DNA from 4 places in the Pantoea sp. F_5 genome. Region 4 is predicted to be linked to each of the others. Evidence: riboswitches for the same ligand, from Rfam matches in the RefSeq annotation. Region 4 holds a riboswitch; each other region holds the start of a gene.
What was found. A riboswitch is a leader RNA that binds a small molecule or an ion and turns the genes downstream of it on or off. The one in region 4 is predicted to bind thiamine pyrophosphate.
Positions count from the first base shown of each region.

Region 1 (5,014 bases), on a different contig from region 4:
GCCACGCAGCGCCGGATCCAGCGCAGAAAAAGGCTCATCCAGCAGCAGCACCGGACGATCACGCAGCAGACAACGTGCCAGTGCCACGCGCTGTCGCTGTCCGCCCGACAGTTCGCCCGGCAGACGGGTCAGCAGATCGCCTAATCCCACCTGCTCGGCGAGCACCATCAGTTGCTGACGCTGCTTAGCGCTGAGTTTTAATCCCGGATGCAGTCCCAGCGCCATATTCTGCTGCACGCTGAGGTGCGGAAACAGGTTGTTCTCCTGAAACAGCATGGAAACCGGCCGTCTGGCCGGGACGCTGTGAGTGTGCGCCTGGCCGTCAATGATCAGAGTACCCTGTTTCACCGGAAGGAAACCGGCGATCAGGCTCAGCAGCGTGCTTTTACCGGCTCCGCTGGGTCCGAGGATCGCGATGCGCTCGCCGCGTGTGGCACTGAGGCTGAAGCGCATCGGCAGATGCTGATAAAGGTAAGTGAGGTTATCAAGTGTCAGCATGGCGGCCTGGTAATTTTTCCATTAGCGTGAACAGCAATAAGCAGAGCAGCAGCAACAGCAGGGCAGTGACCGCGCCATCTGCGCCGCGATAGGCACCAATCTGCTGATAAAGGTAGAACGGCAGCGTGCGGAAGTCGGCGCTGCCAAACAGCGCCACCACGCCAAAATCACCAATCGACAGCACGCAGGCAAAGGCCAGTGCCTGAGCCAGCGGACGCTTCAGCGCCCGCAGCTCAATCAGCCGCAGACGGTTCCAGCCGTGGATATCCAGAGAATCGCAGAGTCTGCCATAGCGCTCTGCGACATCCCGCATCGGATTTTCCAGCACTTTCAGCGCATAGGGAATAGCGATTAGCGCATTGGTAAAGATCACCAGCCCGTCGGCCGACTCGGGCAGGCCGATGGTGGCGTTGAACAACAGGAAAAAGCCGGTGGCGAGCACAATGCCTGGCATCGCCAGTATCAGCATGCCGCTGGTGTCGATCAACTGTGCCGCCGCCGGACGCTGACGCAGACGCAGTTCCCGACTGCTCCACAGCAGCATCATGGTCAGCACCACACAGATCAGACCGGCACCGATGGCGATGCGCAATGAAGTCAAAGTGGCCTGCCATAGTGCAGGCTGTGCCAGCGCGCCTCGCACTCCACCGTGCAGACCATCGACGATGACCGCCGCCAGCGGAGGCAGCAGCAGGATCAGCGCCAGCCCGATCAGCAGCGCATCCATCAGCTGTGCCGCACGGGAATCCTGCGGATCGCGCCAGCCGTTCAGCTGGCTGGTTCCCGCGGGAATCGCTTTGCTGAAGCGCTGGCTGAGTAGCACCAGCGTCAGACAGCAGCCGAGCTGGATCAGCGCCAGCAGCGCCGCACGTCCGGGATCGTAGTCATAACTCAGCGCCTGGAATATCGCCAGCTCAATGGTGGTGGCCTGCGGACCGCCGCCCAGCGACAGCACGGTGGCAAAGCTGGCGAAACAGAGCATAAAGATCAGCGCGCCGGTCGGCAGCAGCTGACGCCGCAGCCACGGCCACTCCAGCAGACGAAAATGGTGCCAGCCGCGCAGGTCGAGCTGTGCCGCCAGCTGACGCTGTTCCGCCGGGATGCTCTCCAGCGCCTGCAACATCAGGCGGGTCGCCAGCGGCAGGTTAAAGAAGACGTGCGCCAGCAAGATGCCCGACAGGCCATAGGGCGAGAAGTAATAACCGATGCCGAGCAGCTGGCACAGATACGCCAGCCAGCCATTGCTACCGTAGACGGTCAGCAGCCCAAACACCGCGACCAGTACCGGCAGCACCAGCGTCATGGCACACAGGCGCAGCAGCAGCTGGCGGCCTGGGAAACGACGTCGATAGAGCGCCCGCGCCAGCGGCACTGCAGGCAGCAGCGACAGCAGGGCGGAGAGCAGCGCCTGAGCGAAAGAGAACGCGATAACGTGATGCAGGTAGTCATCCTGCAGCACGCCACGTAAGTCCGTGTCCGGCGCGGCGCGCCATAGTGCGCCGAAGGCCAGAAACGCCACAAGTGTCAATAACGCTGTGGCGAGGGAACCGGGAATCAGCCAGCGCGGCATCAGCGGCTGACGGCGCGTTGCCACTGGCTAATCCAGCCCGAGCGCTGGCTGGCAACCTCTTCCGGCGAGAACTGCAGGGCGGTAGAAGGCACAGTAAGCGCCGCGAAACCGGCAGGCAGTGGCGTGTCGATCACCGGGTACATCCAGTTGCCGGTGGGGATGGTGCGCTGGAACGCAGGCGAAACCATAAACGTCATGAACTGCTGCGCCAGCGCTGGCTGTTTGCTGCTGGCTAACTGCGCGGCCACTTCAACCTGCAGATAGTGTCCTTCGGCAAAGGACGCGGCAGCGTAGTTCTCTTTCTTCTCTTCGATGATGTGATAAGCCGGTGAGGTGGTGTAGCTCAGCACCAGATCGCCTTCGCCCTTGAGGAACAGGCCATAGGCTTCACTCCAGCCCTTCGTCACCGTCACGGTTTTCTGCGCCAGCTTTTGCCAGGCCTGAGGAGCCTGATCGCCATAGACCTTCTGCATCCACAGCAGCAGACCTAAGCCGGGCGTGCTGGTGCGGGGATCTTCGTAGATCACCCGCCACTTCTCCGGACTGTCGACCAGCGCTTTCAGGCTTTCTGGCGGATTTTTCAGCCGGGTTTTATCATAGACAAAGGCGAAGTAGCCATAATCGAACGGCACGAAGGTGGTGTTGTGCCAGTCATCGGGCAGTTTTAATGTCGAGGTGTCGACCTGACTTTCGGCAAACAGGCCGGTTTTCTGCGCGGCCTGCACCAGATTGTTATCCAGCCCCAGCACCACATCCGCTTTACTGTTTTTGCCTTCCATGCGGACGCGGTTCAGCAGCGAGACGCCATCTTCCAGCGTGACGAATTTAAGCGCGCAGTTGCACTGGGCTTCAAAGGCTTTTTTAACCGCCGGGCCAGGGCCCCAGTCGGCGGAGAAGGAGTCGTAGGTGTAGACCGTGAGAACCGGCTTAGCCGCCAGAACGGGGGCGGAGAGTAACAGCAGCACCGGCAGAACTTTGTTTAACACTTTGCGCTCCTTCAGGAGAATAGGGGATGAGTCGCAAAGGATCTGAGCACAGAGGCCTCTCAAATCCCTACGTCGGTATTAACCGAATCAGGTTCGACGGGTCTCTCTCAGCGGCTTGCTTGTGGCAGGCCGCACCCCGTTGAGAACATCACATTCTAGTCATTTCAGCGCCAGGGCGAAAGCGTCACAGCGCCGGTGGCGCAAACCAGGCTGATTTAAAATCAAACCAGCCCAGGGTATTCATCCGCACACCGCGCATACTGCGCTGGCCTTCCAGCAGCAGCCAGTGGTGAAACAGCGGATGCAGACCGGCTTCTTCAACCAGCTGTTTGCTCCATTCGGCCAGCGGCAGGGTTTTCTCGCGCCAGCGGGCCGCATCGCCGTGCCAGTCGATCGGCAAACAGTGATGCAGTAGCGGAATCTCATAAAGCTGCGCGAACAGCGAATAATTCAGCGGCAGGGTGAAGTTTACGCTGCCCAGCCAGATATCACTTTCCGCGTCGCCCTGATACCAGCTTTCGTAGCTAATCTCACGGGTCTCCAGCGTGACGCCATGCGCTGCCAGCAGCGGACGCAGCGCATTAGCGATGCCTTCATGCTCCACGTGCTGGCTGTACCAGGTCAGCGTCAGGTGGGTTAAGCCGGGCGGTTTTTCCACTGGCGTCAGGTCGCGCCGGTGATGCCAGCGCGGCAGCAGGCCATACGCCGGAAACCAGTAACGCTGATAACCAACACCGGCATGATTGAGCAGAGCGATGGGGTTAAAGAGGTAACTGACCCAGCGCCGTACCGCCTCGTTGCGACCCTGCTCTGAACGCTGATCGAACAGCAGATAGTAGCAGCCCTCTTCAAGGCGGCTCTCCTCCTGAATCTCATCAATGCTGTCACCCTGCAGACGGACACCGGCATAGACCAGTTCATCGCTGATGTCGGGCAGTACCCAGATAGAGACATCGTCAATCAGGGCGCGAAACCCGAAGTAGTCATCAAACGCTTCGATCTTCAGCTGGCTCTCCTGATTGCGTATCACCCGGTAAGGACCCGTGCCAACCGGCTGGCGGGCAAAATCCCGCAGCGTCGGCCATTCGCGCGGCAGGATCATCGCACTGACGCTGCCCAGCAGCCAGGGTAAACCCTCGTCAGGCTGGCTTAAACGAATGTCCAGCGTCCAGGGGGCAGGTGAGTCAATCTGCTCTATATGGCAAAAGAGAGGATGGGAGCGCTGACGCTCCAGCGTGGCGAGCACATCCTCCATCTCCAGTTCTCTGCCGTGATGGAAGCGAATCGCCGGACGCACAAAGAAACGCCAGTGAAGCGGAGAGGTCTGCTGCCAGTGGTGTGCAATATCAGGCTCGATTTCCCCGTTTTCCTCATTTATCCGGGTCAGGCCATTAAAAATCTGGCGGGCAATATGCGTTTCCGAGCGCCGCAGTGCTGAACCGGGTAGCAGGTTAAGCAGCGGACGATAGTAGAGCACCCGCAGGATATGCTTGCCCTGGCGGAAACTGCGTCCCAGGTGCGCCCCAATCATCTGCCGCACCTGGTTTTTATCGCCCACCAGCTGGACCAGTTGATCGATGCGATCCTGTTCCAGCAGATCCTCAGCACGCTGCTGCTGCAACGCCAGGCCGGTATAGCAGAAGGAGAGCTGCGAACGTCTGCCGCGCCCGGCTTCCGCCTGCCAGATCAGCCAGCCAGCAGCCTGCATCCGGTTGAGCAGATTACGCATATGACGTCGGGAGCAATGCAGCAGATCAGCCAGTTCATTGAGGGTAATCTCCTGCGATTGCCCCTTGCAGCTCTGCCACAGGCGAATGAACTGCTGCTTCAGACGTGATGATGACATAAAAGGGGAACTCCTGGTAAAAAGCGCTCTGTTTTTTCTACCTCATTTTAAGAGCAAACTTTGCGCTATGGGAAGAGCGGGAGGCATTCAGCAATGAATGGCGTTCGACCCTCA
Region 1 covers NZ_VWUO01000005.1:143,397-148,410, reverse strand. Annotated here, with positions in the region: gene thiQ (thiamine ABC transporter ATP-binding protein ThiQ) at 1-498, opposite strand, end outside; gene thiP (thiamine/thiamine pyrophosphate ABC transporter permease ThiP) at 485-2,092, opposite strand; gene thiB (thiamine ABC transporter substrate binding subunit) at 2,068-3,054, opposite strand; TPP riboswitch at 3,101-3,203, opposite strand; gene sgrR (HTH-type transcriptional regulator SgrR) at 3,239-4,900, opposite strand.
Region 1: it holds a riboswitch for thiamine pyrophosphate, as region 4 does, so the genes downstream of both, thiB (thiamine ABC transporter substrate binding subunit) here and F3I44_RS18515 (FAD-dependent oxidoreductase) in region 4, are expected to answer to the same signal.

Region 2 (5,014 bases), on a different contig from region 4:
CAACTCAGTGAAGTAGCTGCCGCTATAGAGCGTATTGGTGATCACCAGTCCGATAGTCTGAGACGTTTTAGTTGCCAGATTGCGGGCCAGCAGATTGGGACGGTAGCCGGTCTCGGCAATCGCCTTTAACACCCTTTCACGCTTCTCCTGCCCGACATAGCCGTTGCCAGAGAGCACACGTGACACTGTCGCTTTTGAGACGCCTGCTCTTTCTGCCACTTCCAGAATTGTTGCCATGGTGAATTTCCCTCGCTGCATCGCTCTGCAGTCTACCTAAGCCTCTCAATGTTGGAAATATTTACCCTGTCCGCTGGCGCAGATACTTGATCCGTCTGAGTGATGAAGTTCACAAAAAATAAATCTGACTGATTTATCCCCTTGTCGGCTCACAGAAAGCACTTCATGATTTTGTGAAACCGGTTTCCTATTTAACTGATAGCAGCCGCTAAAAACATAAAAATGCTAACCGATTTACCCTACAGAGAAGAACGATCATGCCCATGAACTATGCCGAGGTGTCACGCGCCATTGTCAATGCGCTAGGCGGCCTCACCAATATTGAAGCTGTCACTCACTGCATGACGCGTCTGCGGTTTGTGGTGAAAGATGAAACTCAGGTCGACTATCCTCGCCTCAAAGCGATTAAAGGTGTCATGGGCGTGGTACACAACGACACGCAGTGCCAGGTGATCATTGGTAATAATGTTTCTCAGGCTTATCAGGCGGTACTGGCACTGGGATCGCCCGGTGGGGTAACCACTGAACCGGTGAAGCGCAAAATTACCCTGCGAGGCATCGGCGCGGGCATTCTGGATGCGCTGGTGGGTACCATGTCGCCGCTGATCCCGGCGATTATTGGCGGTTCCATGGTGAAGTTGCTGGCGATGATCCTGGATATGGCTGGCGTGTTTGAGAAAGGCTCGTCAACGCTGGTGATCCTCAACGTGATTGGCGACGGCGCATTCTTCTTCCTGCCGATTATGGTGGCCGCCTCTGCGGCGCTGAAATTCAAAACCAATATGTCGCTGGCAATCGCCATTGCGGGTGTCCTGGTTCACCCCAATTTTGTTGATCTGATGGCAAAAGCGGCGCAGGGTCAGCCGGTCGAGTTCGCCTTCATTCCGGTCACCGCGGTGAAATATACCTACACGGTGATCCCGGCACTGGTGATGACCTGGATTCTCTCCCACATTGAGCGCGGCGTAGACCGTATTACACCCGCCGTTACGAAAAACTTCCTGAAACCGATGCTGATTGTGCTGATTGCTGCCCCTATTGCGATTGTGCTGATTGGCCCGATCGGCATCTGGATCGGCAGCGGAATTTCGGCGCTGGTTTACACCGTGCATGGCTATCTTGGCTGGCTTTCCGTCGCGATTATGGGTGCCATCTGGCCGCTGCTGGTGATGACCGGGATGCATCGTGTGTTCACGCCTACCATCATCCAGACCATTGCCGAAACCGGCAAAGAGGGCATGGTCATGCCGTCAGAGATTGGTGCCAACCTGTCGCTGGGCGGGTCGTCGCTGGCGGTGGCGTTTCGCACAAAAAACCGTGAACTGCGCCAGACGGCGCTGGCAGCGGCGGCTTCAGCCATTATCGCCGGTATTTCTGAACCGGCGCTGTATGGTGTGGCGGTTCGTCTGAAACGTCCGCTGATCGCCTGTCTGATCAGCGGTTTTATCTGCGGCGCAGTCGCGGGCATTGGCGGGCTGGCCAGCCACTCAATGGCCTCTCCCGGCCTGTTTACCAGCGTCCAGTTTTTTGACCCCAGCAATCGCATGAGTATCGTCTGGGTCGGTGCCGTCATGGTGTTGTCTGTCGTGCTGTCATTTGTGCTGACGCTGCTGTTAGGGTTTGACGATATTCCTGAAGCGGAAACTGAAACCAAATCCGAATCCGCGACCGCCGCGCAATCTGCGCCAGTTACTGAACACACCAACGCGATTAATAGCCACTAAAGGAAAGGGTCACGCTGACCCGGAAAAGAGGATTGCATGTCTGAGTCAAGGTTCCCGCAAGGGTTTTTATGGGGCGGCGCGTTAGCCGCCAACCAGAGTGAAGGCGGTTTTCGTGAGGGCGGAAAGGGCTTAACCACCGTCGATATGATCCCGCATGGCCCACACCGTATGGCGGTTAAACTGGGTCTGGAAAAGCGCTTTACCCTGCGTGATGATGAATTTTATCCCAGCCATGATGCCATCGATTTCTATCACTGCTATCCGGAGGATATCGCACTAATGGCGGAAATGGGGTTCAGCGTGTTCCGCACGTCCATTGCCTGGAGCCGCCTCTATCCCAACGGCGACGAACTGACGCCCAACCCGGAAGGCATCGCTTTTTACCGCGCGGTCTTTGAGGAGTGCCGGAAATATAATATCGAACCGCTGGTTACGCTCTGTCATTTCGATGTGCCGATGCATCTGGTGACCGAGTATGGCTCATGGCGCAATCGCAAAATGGTCGACTTCTTTGCGCGCTATGCCCGCAGCTGTTTCGAGGCGTTTGATGGCCTGGTGAAATACTGGCTGACCTTCAACGAGATTAACATCCTGCTGCACAGCCCGTTTTCCGGGGCGGGGCTGGTCTTCGAGCCGGGTGAAAACAGGGAGCAGGTGAAGTATCAGGCGGCGCATCATGAGCTGGTTGCCAGCGCGCTGGTTACGCGAATCGCGCATGAAGTGAACCCGGCGAATCAGGTCGGCTGTATGCTTGCAGGGGGCAACTTCTATCCATGGTCCAGTAAACCGGAGGATGTCTGGGCAGCGCTGGAGAAGGATCGTGAAAACCTGTTTTTCATTGATGTGCAGGCACGCGGTGCTTATCCGGCTTACGCTGCGCGCGTGTTCCGGGAAAAAGGCGTCACGCTTGAGATCGCTGACGGCGATGCCGAAATCCTGAAAAATAGCGTCGACTTTGTCTCGTTCAGTTATTACGCCTCTCGCTGCGCCTCGGCGGAAATGAACGAGCAGAACAGTAGTGCTGCTAATGTGGTGAAATCCCTGACCAATCCCCATGTGCCACGCAGTGAGTGGGGCTGGGGCATCGATCCGCTGGGCTTACGCATCACCATGAATATGATGTACGACCGTTATCAGAAGCCGCTTTTCCTGGTAGAAAATGGACTGGGCGCGCGCGATGAAATCGATGCGAATGGCGAGATCAATGACGACTATCGCATCAGCTATCTGCGGGAGCATATCCGTGCCATGGGCGATGCCATTGAAGATGGCGTGCCTGTGATGGGTTACACCAGCTGGGGCTGCATCGATCTGGTTGCCGCCTCAACCGGTGAAATGAGCAAGCGCTACGGTTTCGTCTACGTTGACCGCGACGATCTGGGCAACGGCACGCTGGCGCGCACGCGGAAGAAATCTTTCTGGTGGTATAAGAAAGTGATTGCCAGTAACGGGGCTGATCTTGCGTGACATTGTCATATAAAAGTCATATCTGAATGACATGTCCCGCATCAGCCGTGCCGGAGCTGAACGCTCACGCATACATTGTGCTCCGGCAATAATTGTCGTATAACGAATGCCTCCGAGGGGTGTCCTGCAATGGGCTGAGATGGCGCAAGCCGAACCCTTTGAACCTGATCTGGGTCATGCCAGCGAAGGGACGGGTCGGCAGATTTTTCTGCCTCATCTCCTGCTCTATCCCCTGTTCCAGACCGTATGCCCGGATCTCCCTGCTACTGGAGATCCTATGTTACATCCGCTTTTCAAAACTGGCTTTTATGGATGTCTGCGCCAGCAGGCGGGCACGCAATGGCACGATTATGTCAGACACAATTTTGTGCAGCAGCTCGGTCAGGGTACGCTGCCACCCGCCGCTTTCCGCCACTATCTCACCCAGGATTATCTTTTCCTGCTGCACTTCGCCCGTGCGTGGGGCCTGTTGATCAGTAAACTCTCTGAACCGGCTGCGTTACGCAGCGCGACGGCATCGCTGAACGCCATTGTCAGCGAACTGCCGCTGCATCTCGCTTACTGCCAGCAATGGGGCATCAGCGAAGAGGCGGTTGCAGGCGAACCTGAGGCAACGGAAACAATCAACTATACCCGTTACGTGCTGGACGTGGGTCACACCGGAGATGTGCTGGAGCTGATGACGGCGCTGATGCCGTGCGTCGCCGGTTATGCAGAAATCGGCCTGAGGCTACTGGACGATCCGGCGACCCGCTTAGAGGGGAATCCTTACGCCGCATGGATTGAGAATTACGGCGATGAATCCTACCTGGCGGGCGTAGGTTCCTCACTGTTGCTGTTTGAAACCCTGGCCCAGCAGCGCGCCGGTGAACAGCGTATCAACGCACTGTCGGAGATTTTTACTACCGCAACCCGGCTGGAAGCCGCATTCTGGCAGATGGGTCTTAATCACGCTGACTGTCTGCGGGTCAGCTCATGAAGCCGTTGAATGATGCCGTGCCGCCGGGTATTTCCGTTCGCCAGCTCTGCCTGACGCTGGATCAGCGGCCCTTGTTCAGCGAGCTTAATCTGGATATCGCCGGCGGTGCATTTACCGCTTTGCTGGGTGCCAGCGGCGTAGGTAAAAGCAGCCTGATGCGGGTGATTGCCGGTCTGACGCCGCCCACTTCGGGACAGATTAACGGCAGCGATGGTCTGCCGCTGGCCGGACGCATCGCCTGGATGGGGCAACAGGATTTGCTCTATCCGTGGCTGACGGTGGAACAGAACGTCTGCCTCGCCAGCCGTCTGAAAGGTAAGAAAGCCGATCGCGACCTGGCGCAGCATCTGCTGGCACGGGTGGGACTGAGCCACTGTGCCCGTGCGCGACCCGCGACGCTTTCGGGCGGGATGCGTCAGCGAGTAGCGCTGGCGCGTACCCTCTACACCCGTCAGCCGATTGTGCTGATGGATGAGCCTTTCTCCGCGCTGGATGCACTGACCCGGACACAGATCCAGACCCTGGCGGCAGAGGTGCTGGTCGGTCATACCGTGCTGCTGATCACTCATGATGCCGCGGAAGCCTGTCGCCTCAGTCATCACCTGCT
Region 2 covers NZ_VWUO01000010.1:143,843-148,856, forward strand. Annotated here, with positions in the region: gene F3I44_RS14955 (LacI family DNA-binding transcriptional regulator) at 1-237, opposite strand, end outside; gene ascF (PTS cellobiose/arbutin/salicin transporter subunit IIBC) at 495-1,961, shown strand; gene F3I44_RS14965 (6-phospho-beta-glucosidase) at 1,998-3,428, shown strand; TPP riboswitch at 3,534-3,636, shown strand; gene tenA (thiaminase II) at 3,706-4,407, shown strand; gene F3I44_RS14975 (ABC transporter ATP-binding protein) at 4,404-5,014, shown strand, end outside.
Region 2: it holds a riboswitch for thiamine pyrophosphate, as region 4 does, so the genes downstream of both, tenA (thiaminase II) here and F3I44_RS18515 (FAD-dependent oxidoreductase) in region 4, are expected to answer to the same signal.

Region 3 (5,014 bases), on a different contig from region 4:
AATCATGGCGGCACCGATACCCGAGGTGAAGTGGTCGTAGCCGGGCGCGATGTCAGTGGTCAGCGGGCCAAGCGTGTAGAAGGGGGCTTCATCGCACAGGTCGAGCTGTTCGGTCATATTACGGCGGATCATATGCATCGGGACGTGGCCCGGACCTTCAATCATCACCTGAACGTCATACTCCCAGGCAATACGCGTCAGTTCACCCAGGGTTCGCAGTTCGGCAAACTGCGCCTCGTCGTTGGCATCCTGAATCGAACCCGGACGAAGGCCATCGCCCAGCGACAGGGAGACATCGTAAGCGGCGCAGATTTCACAAATCTCACGGAAGTGCTGATACAGGAAGCTCTCCTGATGGTGGGACAGGCACCATTTGGCCATGATCGATCCACCCCGAGACACAATACCGGTGAGACGTTTCGCCGTCATCGGAACATAACGCAGCAGAACGCCCGCGTGGATAGTGAAGTAATCGACGCCCTGTTCCGCCTGCTCCAGTAGCGTGTCCCGGAATATTTCCCAGTTCAGCGCCTCGGCCACGCCATTCACTTTTTCCAGCGCCTGATAGATCGGCACGGTACCAATGGGCACCGGGCTGTTGCGCAAAATCCATTCGCGCGTTTCATGAATATAACGGCCGGTTGAGAGATCCATCACCGTGTCGGCACCCCAGCGAGTCGACCAGACCAGCTTTTCCACTTCTTCCTCGATAGAAGAGGTAACTGCCGAGTTACCGATATTGGCGTTGACCTTAACCAGGAAGTTGCGGCCAATGATCATCGGTTCCGATTCAGGGTGATTAATATTGGCAGGGATAATGGCGCGTCCGGCAGCGACCTCCTGACGGACAAACTCGGGTGTGATATCGGCTGGCAGATGTGCGTCAAAACTGTGCCCCGGATGCTGTTGCAGCAGCACCTCACTGCGGATTCGCTCACGGCCCATGTTTTCCCGCAGGGCGATGAACTCCATCTCCGGGGTAATCATGCCCTGACGGGCATAGTGCAGTTGCGTGACACGGCGGCCTGCACGGGCGCGGCGCGGTGTTGGCAGGTGATCGAAGCGCAGGTGATCCAGCCCCTCGTCAGCCAGCCGCTGCTGGGTATAGCCCGAGCTGTTCTGTTCGAGAAGCTCACTGTCGTCGCGTTCAGCAATCCAGTGTGCGCGCAGCTTTTCCAGACCGCGATGCACATCAATCTGTGCCGCGGGATCGCCATACGCACCTGCCGTATCATAGACCGGCACCGCTTCATTTTGCTCATAGAGAGGCTGTTCTTTGCTGCCGCCGATATGGGTCGGGCTTAGGGTGATTTCACGCATGGGCACGCGAATATCTTCCCGGCTGCCGGTAATCCAGATGCGACGGGACTGGGGAAAAGCACTGCCGCTTTGCAGGGAATTAATAAATTCCTGCGCCTGGGCACGCTGTTCACGACGGGACATTTTTGGGTCAGACATAGCAATCTTCCTGTTAAGGGGGAACGATGCTTGTCCGGAGTTCGGAAGGAGTAACCGTACAGACAGCACAGGCATGCTGGCATACAGAGAAGTTTTACTCTTGTTCCCTACGCAGGTTCTAACCTGGTCAGGTTCCGCGGATCCCGAATTAACGGTCTCAGCCCAGCTGGGCACTCCGACAAGAAGCGGTTTTCACGCGCGTGTCTGATAACAGACGCTGGCGTAAAAACCCTATATTTCAACGCATAAATAAGAAAAATTTCTTTAGCGTTTGTTCCTCAGAACCTGTTCAGCATAAAAGGGCTACGGGATAATCTCAAGCCCTTTGCCGTCGTTAACCATTAAGCCGGGCGGGCGATATGGCTGTCATTCGCCACTGGCGGCGTAGCAAGCTGATTATCCCAGGCTAGCTGGATCAGCTTATCTTCCAGCGTAAAGCGTGATTCCAGCACTTCGCCCACTTCAGAGAGAGCCTGCTGGAAGGTCATGCAGTTCTCATCGTCAATCGCCTGCTGCAGGTGACCGTCATACAGCTGCATCAGACGCTCAGTGTTTGCCTCCAGCGGAGGGTAAAGCTGCGCGGCGGCGATCATCGGGCTGTCGCCACTCATTTCACTGATCACGCGCTCATAGATACTGAAGTGGCCGGCAGAAAGATAGTCGACCAGGCCGTGACAGAAGTTGTCGAGTGCCTGCTCATCAAGACGCGTCAGCGCCTCTTTTTTAGGTTTAAGACCGACCAGGTGATAATAGGTCACCAGTAGCTGGCGACGCGCTTCAAGCCACGAATCGACCAGTTCATTACTGCCACCTACGCGTTCAGCCAGGACGTCTAACTGGTTAAGCATATCTAACTCCATGTGAGTTATAGTTGTTTATCTACACACTTAACATCAGGGCTTCAGCGTGCGAGTTGACGCTAAGGATGACGAAATAAATGCAATGCGAAATCTCAAGCGTAGACGCTGGATGGTGGATTGTCAGCCATGAACAGAAACTTTGGTTGCCACAAGGTGATTTACCCCACGGAAACGCCGAAAAATTCGGTTTAACCGGCAGTAAGGCCCGGACCATTGGTGAATGGCAGGGCGAAAAAGTCTGGCTGATTTGTGAGCCGCGTTCCGCCGATATGTTCTCCGTGCGACAGCTGATCGATCAGGATGTGGAGCTGTTTCAGCTGGTGGGTCGCGGTGTACAGCTGGCGGAGTTCTACCGCTCTCATCGCTGGTGCGGCTACTGCGGACATGAGATGCACCACAGCAAACATGAATTTGCCTGTCTCTGCAGCCATTGCCGTGAGCGTTACTATCCGCAGATCGCGCCCTGCATCATTGTGGCTATCCGTCGCGGCGATGAAATCCTGCTGGCGAATCATGCCCGCCATCGCAACAAGGTCTACACCGTGCTGGCCGGTTTTGTGGAGGTCGGCGAGACGCTGGAGCAGGCCGTTGCCCGGGAAGTGATGGAAGAGAGTAATATCCGCGTCAAAAATGTCCGTTATGTGACCTCCCAGCCGTGGCCCTTCCCGCAATCGCTGATGACAGCGTTCATGGCGGAGTATGACAGCGGCGATCTGCAACACGACGGCAAAGAACTGCTGGATGCCGCCTGGTTCCGTTTTGATGCGCTGCCTTTACTGCCACCGCCAGGCACCGTGGCACGCCGCCTGATTGAAGATACCGTCGCCCTGTGCCGCGCCGAAGCGTGAAAGTGCTACACTACACGCCTGTTATTGAGAGAGTGTTGAGATGAGTGAACTGAAGAACGATCGTTATTTGCGTGCCCTGTTACGTCAGCCAGTTGATGTCACGCCGGTATGGATGATGCGACAAGCCGGGCGCTATTTGCCGGAGTACAAAGCGACACGCGCCCAGGCGGGTGATTTCATGTCGCTGTGTAAAAACGCCGAGCTGGCCTGTGAAGTGACCCTGCAGCCGCTGCGCCGTTATCCGCTGGATGCCGCCATCCTCTTCAGTGACATCCTGACCATTCCGGATGCGATGGGATTGGGTCTCTACTTTGAAACCGGCGAAGGCCCCCGTTTCTCTAACCCTGTGACCTGCCGCGCTGACGTTGAGCGTTTGCCGGTGCCCGATCCAGAAATGGAGCTGGGCTATGTGATGAATGCGGTGCGCACCATCCGTAAGAACCTGAATGGCGATCTGCCGCTGATTGGCTTCTCCGGCAGTCCGTGGACGCTGGCCACCTACATGGTGGAAGGCGGCAGCAGCAAGGCGTTTACCAAAATTAAGAAGATGATGTATGCCGATCCGGCGACGCTGCATGCGATGCTGGATAAGCTGGCCGACAGCGTCATTCTCTATCTTAACGCTCAGATCCGCGCCGGTGCGCAGTCCGTCATGGTCTTTGATACCTGGGGCGGCGTGCTAACCGGTCGTGACTATCGCGAATTCTCCCTGCACTACATGCACAAGATTGTCGATGGACTGCTGCGTGAAAACGATGGCCGCCGCGTGCCGGTAACGCTCTTTACCAAAGGCGGCGGACAATGGCTGGAAGCGATGGCTGCCACCGGATGTGATGCGCTGGGTCTCGACTGGACCACCGATATTGATGATGCACGCCGTCGCGTAGGCGACAAAGTTGCGCTGCAGGGCAACATGGATCCCTCTATGCTCTATGCGGCACCTGAACGTATCGAACAGGAGGTGGCCGCTATTCTGGAGCGTTTTGGCTCAGGCACTGGTCACGTCTTTAATCTGGGGCATGGCATTCATCAGGACGTTCCGCCCGAAAATGCCGGTGTCTTTGTTGACGCTGTGCATCGTTTATCACGTCCCTGGCATCAGGAGTAATGATGGACATTGCCGCACTTCGCGCTGAGCAGTTACAACGCGCCGCTGACGTGGTGCGTGAAGATGACTTTGACGTTCTGCCGCCCCGCTTTATTGGCGGGGCAGACGTTGGGTTTGAGCAGGACGGCACCGTCACGCGGGCGGCGATGGTGATACTGGAATATCCCTCGTTAAAACTGGTGGAGCATCGCATCGCGCGCGTTGAGACCACCATGCCCTATATTCCGGGCTTTCTCTCCTTCCGTGAATATCCGGCGCTGATGGCTGCCTGGCAGATGCTGGAGCAAAAGCCTGATCTGCTGTTTGTGGATGGACACGGTATTTCGCATCCAAGACGGCTGGGCGTCGCATCGCATTTCGGCCTGCTGATCGATGTGCCCACTATCGGTGTTGCGAAAAGTCGTCTCTGCGGACGTTTTGACGATCTGGATGCGCAGCCTGGCAGCCGTCAGCCGCTGATCGACAAAGGTGAGCAGATAGGCTGGGTATGGCGCAGCAAGCTGCGTTGTAATCCGCTGTTTGTCGCCACTGGTCATCGTGTCAGCCTGGATACGGCGCTGCAGTGGGTCGAAAACTGTACGCGCGGTTACCGGTTGCCGGAACCGACCCGCTGGGCCGATGCGGTTGCCTCTAACCGAACCGCTTTCCAGCGCTGGCAAAACGCGCTTTAACACTGTTTGTGCTGCGGTTTTGCAGTTACACTGCGGCCAGAGAAACGAATAAGAGCCACCTTTATGTTA
Region 3 covers NZ_VWUO01000031.1:5,359-10,372, reverse strand. Annotated here, with positions in the region: gene thiC (phosphomethylpyrimidine synthase ThiC) at 1-1,458, opposite strand, end outside; TPP riboswitch at 1,546-1,646, opposite strand; gene rsd (sigma D regulator) at 1,800-2,306, opposite strand; gene nudC (NAD(+) diphosphatase) at 2,396-3,166, shown strand; gene hemE (uroporphyrinogen decarboxylase) at 3,207-4,274, shown strand; gene nfi (deoxyribonuclease V) at 4,277-4,945, shown strand; gene F3I44_RS23050 (YjaG family protein) at 5,009-5,014, shown strand, end outside.
Region 3: it holds a riboswitch for thiamine pyrophosphate, as region 4 does, so the genes downstream of both, thiC (phosphomethylpyrimidine synthase ThiC) here and F3I44_RS18515 (FAD-dependent oxidoreductase) in region 4, are expected to answer to the same signal.

Region 4 (5,014 bases):
CGCGGTAAAAAAGTCATGGTCGGTGCTATCGATGTGGCGACTCACGAGATTGAGACACCGGAAGCAGTCGCAAACACGCTGCGCAAAGCGCTGCAGTTCGTGGATGCTGAAAATCTCTATCCTTCAACCAACTGCGGCATGATTCCCCTGCCACGTCAGGTTGCCAATGGCAAACTGCATGCGTTGAGTGCGGGTGCCGGGATTGTTCGCCGGGAAATTCTGGGAAAATAATCTTTTCCTGAGCAGGCTCAGTCCGGCTTCAGATGCCTGAAAGCCGGACTGAGCTGTCCTTGTCAGGTGCGTCGGATCCAGACGCATCAGCGGCTGACCGCGTTTAACCTTCTGAACGGTATCCACATCCACCAGACGTTCAGGAATTTTGCCTTGTACTCTGAAACTGAGATCGCTTTGAATCCGGGCGACCATAACGCCGGTAAAGGCGTGAGCGTGATCCATCGCGCTTACCACGGTTGCTGTCCGCATCAGGGGAGCCTGCGTTCGGGGATCGTTCTGATTGGAAGGTTCACTGCAGGCCACCAGGGCCAGCAGCAACACGTAAACTGCAAGGATGGCGGATTTATGCCTGCGCATGAGTTCCCTTAAAGCGGTAACGGGAAAATTTACGCATTCTCATTCCTGTGACCAATTAAGTCGATCGTCACTTGTGGCTGAATTTCTCATCATGAACACGTAAAGTGGCGTCATTGTTAAGGAGTCATTACAAAAGGTTGTGGTAGCTGAATAGGGGGTGATATCAGGGGATGAGGGCGAAGAGAGCGGTGCAGTAAGACATTTACTCATATTAATCCCCGTAACCCCAAAACCGCAGAGCTCATAGATATGACGTGCTCGAGCATTATCACCGGCAACACGAAGCCTGATTTGTTCAAAGTTTTTATTGCATAAGTCCTGTTCTAACGCGTGCAGGGGCTGTTTACCGGGTCCATGACCCTGGTATTTTTTAAAAATGAAAATCGTAAATGAAGACTGTACGTGTCGCTGTATCGTGTTTGTACCAGAGTTAGCCGACATGTTTATAACCTGGCCAGAATGTTCGAAGTGACAAAATCGGGCAGTGACATGAACGTCATTTTCAGCGTGTTTGCCGATGTGATTCATTCCACGCCGAATCCAGGCAACAAAGCATAACCCTCGATCGATGATGCACTTAAACAGCTGGAGGTTTATCGCCAGCAGTGGCAGACGTTCACTGATAAATACTTAGCGTAAATCGTGATAATCCTGCGTTTGACGGCTCTCTCGTGGCAATAAAGCCAGCCTGAGAGCCGCGTGTGCGGGATTGCTACGATGAGGCTGTTTTGTCAGATGAGGCACTCCGATAAACCCGACTTAAAACGAAAAGCACCTATTACACATTTACAAATTTAAATGTGTAAATATAATGATGCCTTTTACACATCAGAGGAATGTTTGTCATGCCGTCACTGTTTACCCCCCTGAACCTGGGCGATCTCACGCTTCGTAACCGCATGGTATTGCCGCCGCTGACGCGTTGCCGCAGTGAGCAGCCGGGTAACATTCCCGGCGAGTTGATGGTGGAGTATTACCGTCAGCGTGCCAGCGCGGGACTGATGATCACTGAAGGCACCCAGATTGAGCCTCGCGGGCAGGGCTATGCATGGACGCCGGGGATCCACAGCGACGCCCAGATCGCGGGCTGGAAGAAGGTCACAGAGGCGGTACATCAGGAAGGTGCCACAATTTTCTGCCAGCTCTGGCATGTTGGCCGCGTCTCTCACAATGAACTTCAGCCAGGTAAGCAGCTACCGATAGCGCCTTCAGCCATCGCCGCTGATAACGTCCGGGTGTTTATCGAAACCGGACCCGGTGCGGGGATATTAACTGCACCCAGCGAACCACGGACACTGACGAACGCAGAAGTAAAAGAGATCGTGGCGCTTTATCGGCGTGCGGCGGAAAATGCAAAAGAGTCCGGTTTTGACGGTGTAGAACTGCACTCCGCCAACGGTTATCTGATTAACCAGTTTATTTCGGAGCATACCAACTTCCGCACGGATGAATATGGCGGCTCAGCAGAGAATCGTCTGCGTTTCCTGCGTGAAGTTGTTGAGGCGGTCAGCGCGGTGTTTGGCAGCCATCGTGTGGGCGTCCGGTTTGCGCCGCTGTTTTCGAGTACTGATGAAGAGCGCGTCTATCTCGGTCTGGTTGAAAGCGATCCCCATGCGACCTACATCCGTGCCGCGCAGCTGCTGAATGAGCTGGAAGTTGGCTATCTCTCGATTGCTGAAGCAGACTGGGATAATAGCCCGGATATGCCAGAAAGTTTCCGCGTTGCACTGCGCGATACATTTCGTTCTCCGATCATCTATTCTGGTCGCTACACCGCGGAAAAAGCACAGCGTATGCTGGATAACGGCTGGGGTGACCTGGTGGGTTTTGGCCGCGCGTTTATTGCGAATCCCGATTTGCCGGCACGCATTAAAGCAGGTTATCCGCTGAATCCCGTTGATCACGCCTCCCTGTATGGTGGCACTGAGAAAGGCTATACTGACTATCCTGTTTTTCAATCCTGATCTTATGTGAGGCGGCATGTCCCCCGAAAATGCCCTGAAGTTACTGTCCAACCCGACCCGAGTGGCAGTGCTGAAGTGGCTTAAAAATCCTGACGAAGCGTTTGCGGGCTATTCGCAGCTCTATCCCTTCGCTCAGTATGGCGTCTGTGCCACCCTGATCCAGGACAAGGCGGGCTTATCACAGCCCGCTACCTCGTTATGTCTGAAAGCCCTGCACAATGCGGGACTGGTCGAAGCCAGCAAAGTCGGGAAGTGGACCTATTATCGCCGCGCTGAACCGCGTATTCGTGAAATAACCGACGTGGTGACACAATCGCTGCAGGCGCTTTAGGGCACTTGCAGTATTAGCATTTTTCTCTTTCCTCATCTGCGAATGCAGAGTGTTTGCACTCAGAGCAAGAGTCTGCACATATCCCCCGAATTTCTGACTCGTCTTCATGCACGCGGCTTGACGAAGCTGCCCGCTTAACTTACAACTAAAGCCGTCAGGGGAGTCTCGCCAGAGAGACTGAGAGGCTAATAGCGCAGCGCGCGGCTTAGCGACCCTTAGAACCTGACCCAGTTGATACTGGCGTAGGAAGACGGGTATCACATCCGATACTTGCCGCAGGCGCGCGTTCGCGACGCCTTTGCCTATTCCCTCTGTATCACGGGTCTTCGTTAACCGATAACGAGGCCAAAGTGAAACATCTCATTCTTAATCACTCTCTTCCTCTCCGGTGGACACCATGAGCCGCTGGTCGGTGCTCGGCAGCGGCGTTGCCGGGCTGTGTGTCGCCACACTGCTCAGGGAGCGGGGAGAAACCGTTGAAGTCATTACGCAGCCTGACTGTCGTGCAGCCTCACACTGGGCGGGGGGCATGCTTGCGCCCTGGTGCGAAGCAGAAAGCGCGCCGCCACAGGTGATCGAATGGGGCCAGCATGCGTCGAGCTGGTGGGCGAAACGCGTTGATGGCGTGGAGCAGCAGGGCACACTGGTGGTAGCGCCGCCGCGAGACAGTCGCGAACTGACCCGCTTCGCCAGCATGACGGAGCAGCATCGGTGGGTCGCGCCCGGTGACATCGAACCGGCGCTGGAAAATCGCTTTGCCCGCGGCCTGTTCTTTGCCGCAGAGGCGCATCTTGATCCGCGCCGCGCACTGCAGCAACTGCGCGTCACACTGCAGGAGGCTGGCGTACCCTTTCACAGCGGTAAACCTGGCGGCAAAATCATCGACTGCCGCGGCATCCATGCTCTTGATAAGCAGCCCGCTCTGCGCGCCGTGCGGGGCGAAATGCTGATCCTGCACACGCATGACGTTCAGCTCTCCCGTCCGGTCCGTCTGCTGCATCCGCGCTTTCCCTGCTATCTGGTGCCGCGTGCCGGAGACCACTTCATGCTCGGAGCCACCATGGTCGAAAGTCACGACAGCAGCCCGATCAGCGCCAGGGCGATGATGGAGCTGCTGAGCGCGGCTTACAGTCTGCATCCGGCACTGGCGGAAGCGCGCATCGTGGAGAGTGGCACCGGTCTGCGTCCCGCCTACTGCCAGAATCTGCCGGAGGTCCGCTATGAAAATGGCCGTTTCTCGTTAAACGGGCTCTACCGCCACGGCTTTTTACTGGCCCCGATTATGGCTGAAAAACTCATGCTGCAACTCACTCAGGAGATGACTCATGCGAGTTCAACTTAATGGACGCACGATTGAAACCAGCGCAATGACGCTGGCTGAACTTATGGCGGAGCAGCAGATCGACCCGCGTACCGTCGCCACGGCGCTGAACGGTGAGTTTGTGCCTCGCAGCCGTTATGCCAGCCAGCAGCTTGAGGCGGGCAACCAGCTGGAAATCCTGTCACCGATGCAGGGAGGTTAACCATGTTCTATCAATTTGCCCCGCAATCACGCTTTCTGCTCGGCACCGCCGGATATCCGTCACCAGACGTTCTGCATCAGGCTATTGACGCATCAGGTGCGGAGATCATTACCGTCAGCCTTCGTCGTGAAGGCAGCGAAGGCGGTGCGTTTCGCACGCTGTTGCAGCAGCTCAACAAACGGATTCTGCCGAATACCGCAGGCTGCCATACGGTGAAAGAGGCGGTAACGACGGCGCAGATGGCGCGTGAACTTTTCGACACGCCGTGGATTAAGCTGGAAGTGATTGGTCATGCCGATACGCTGCAACCCGATCCCTTTGCGCTGGTGGAAGCCGCGCGGATCCTCTGCGCTGACGGCTTCCAGGTGTTTCCCTACACCACCGAAGATCTGATTGTTGGCGAGAAACTGCTGGAAGCGGGTTGTGAAGTGCTGATGCCCTGGGGCGCACCAATTGGTTCCGGTCAGGGGTTGCGCAATATCGAAGGGCTGCGTGCCATGCGGGCGTGGTTTAAAGATGTGCCGCTGATTATTGATGCGGGCATCGGTGCGCCGGGTCAGGCGGCGCAGGCGATGGAGATGGGTTTTGATGGCGTGCTGCTTAAC
Region 4 covers NZ_VWUO01000016.1:44,182-49,195, reverse strand. Annotated here, with positions in the region: gene F3I44_RS18540 (methionine synthase) at 1-231, shown strand, start outside; partial or broken gene F3I44_RS18535 (efflux RND transporter periplasmic adaptor subunit) at 256-591, opposite strand; gene F3I44_RS24340 (GNAT family N-acetyltransferase) at 631-1,032, opposite strand; gene F3I44_RS18525 (alkene reductase) at 1,437-2,555, shown strand; gene F3I44_RS18520 (helix-turn-helix transcriptional regulator) at 2,572-2,886, shown strand; TPP riboswitch at 3,033-3,152, shown strand; gene F3I44_RS18515 (FAD-dependent oxidoreductase) at 3,284-4,228, shown strand; gene thiS (sulfur carrier protein ThiS) at 4,212-4,409, shown strand; gene F3I44_RS18505 (thiazole synthase) at 4,412-5,014, shown strand, end outside.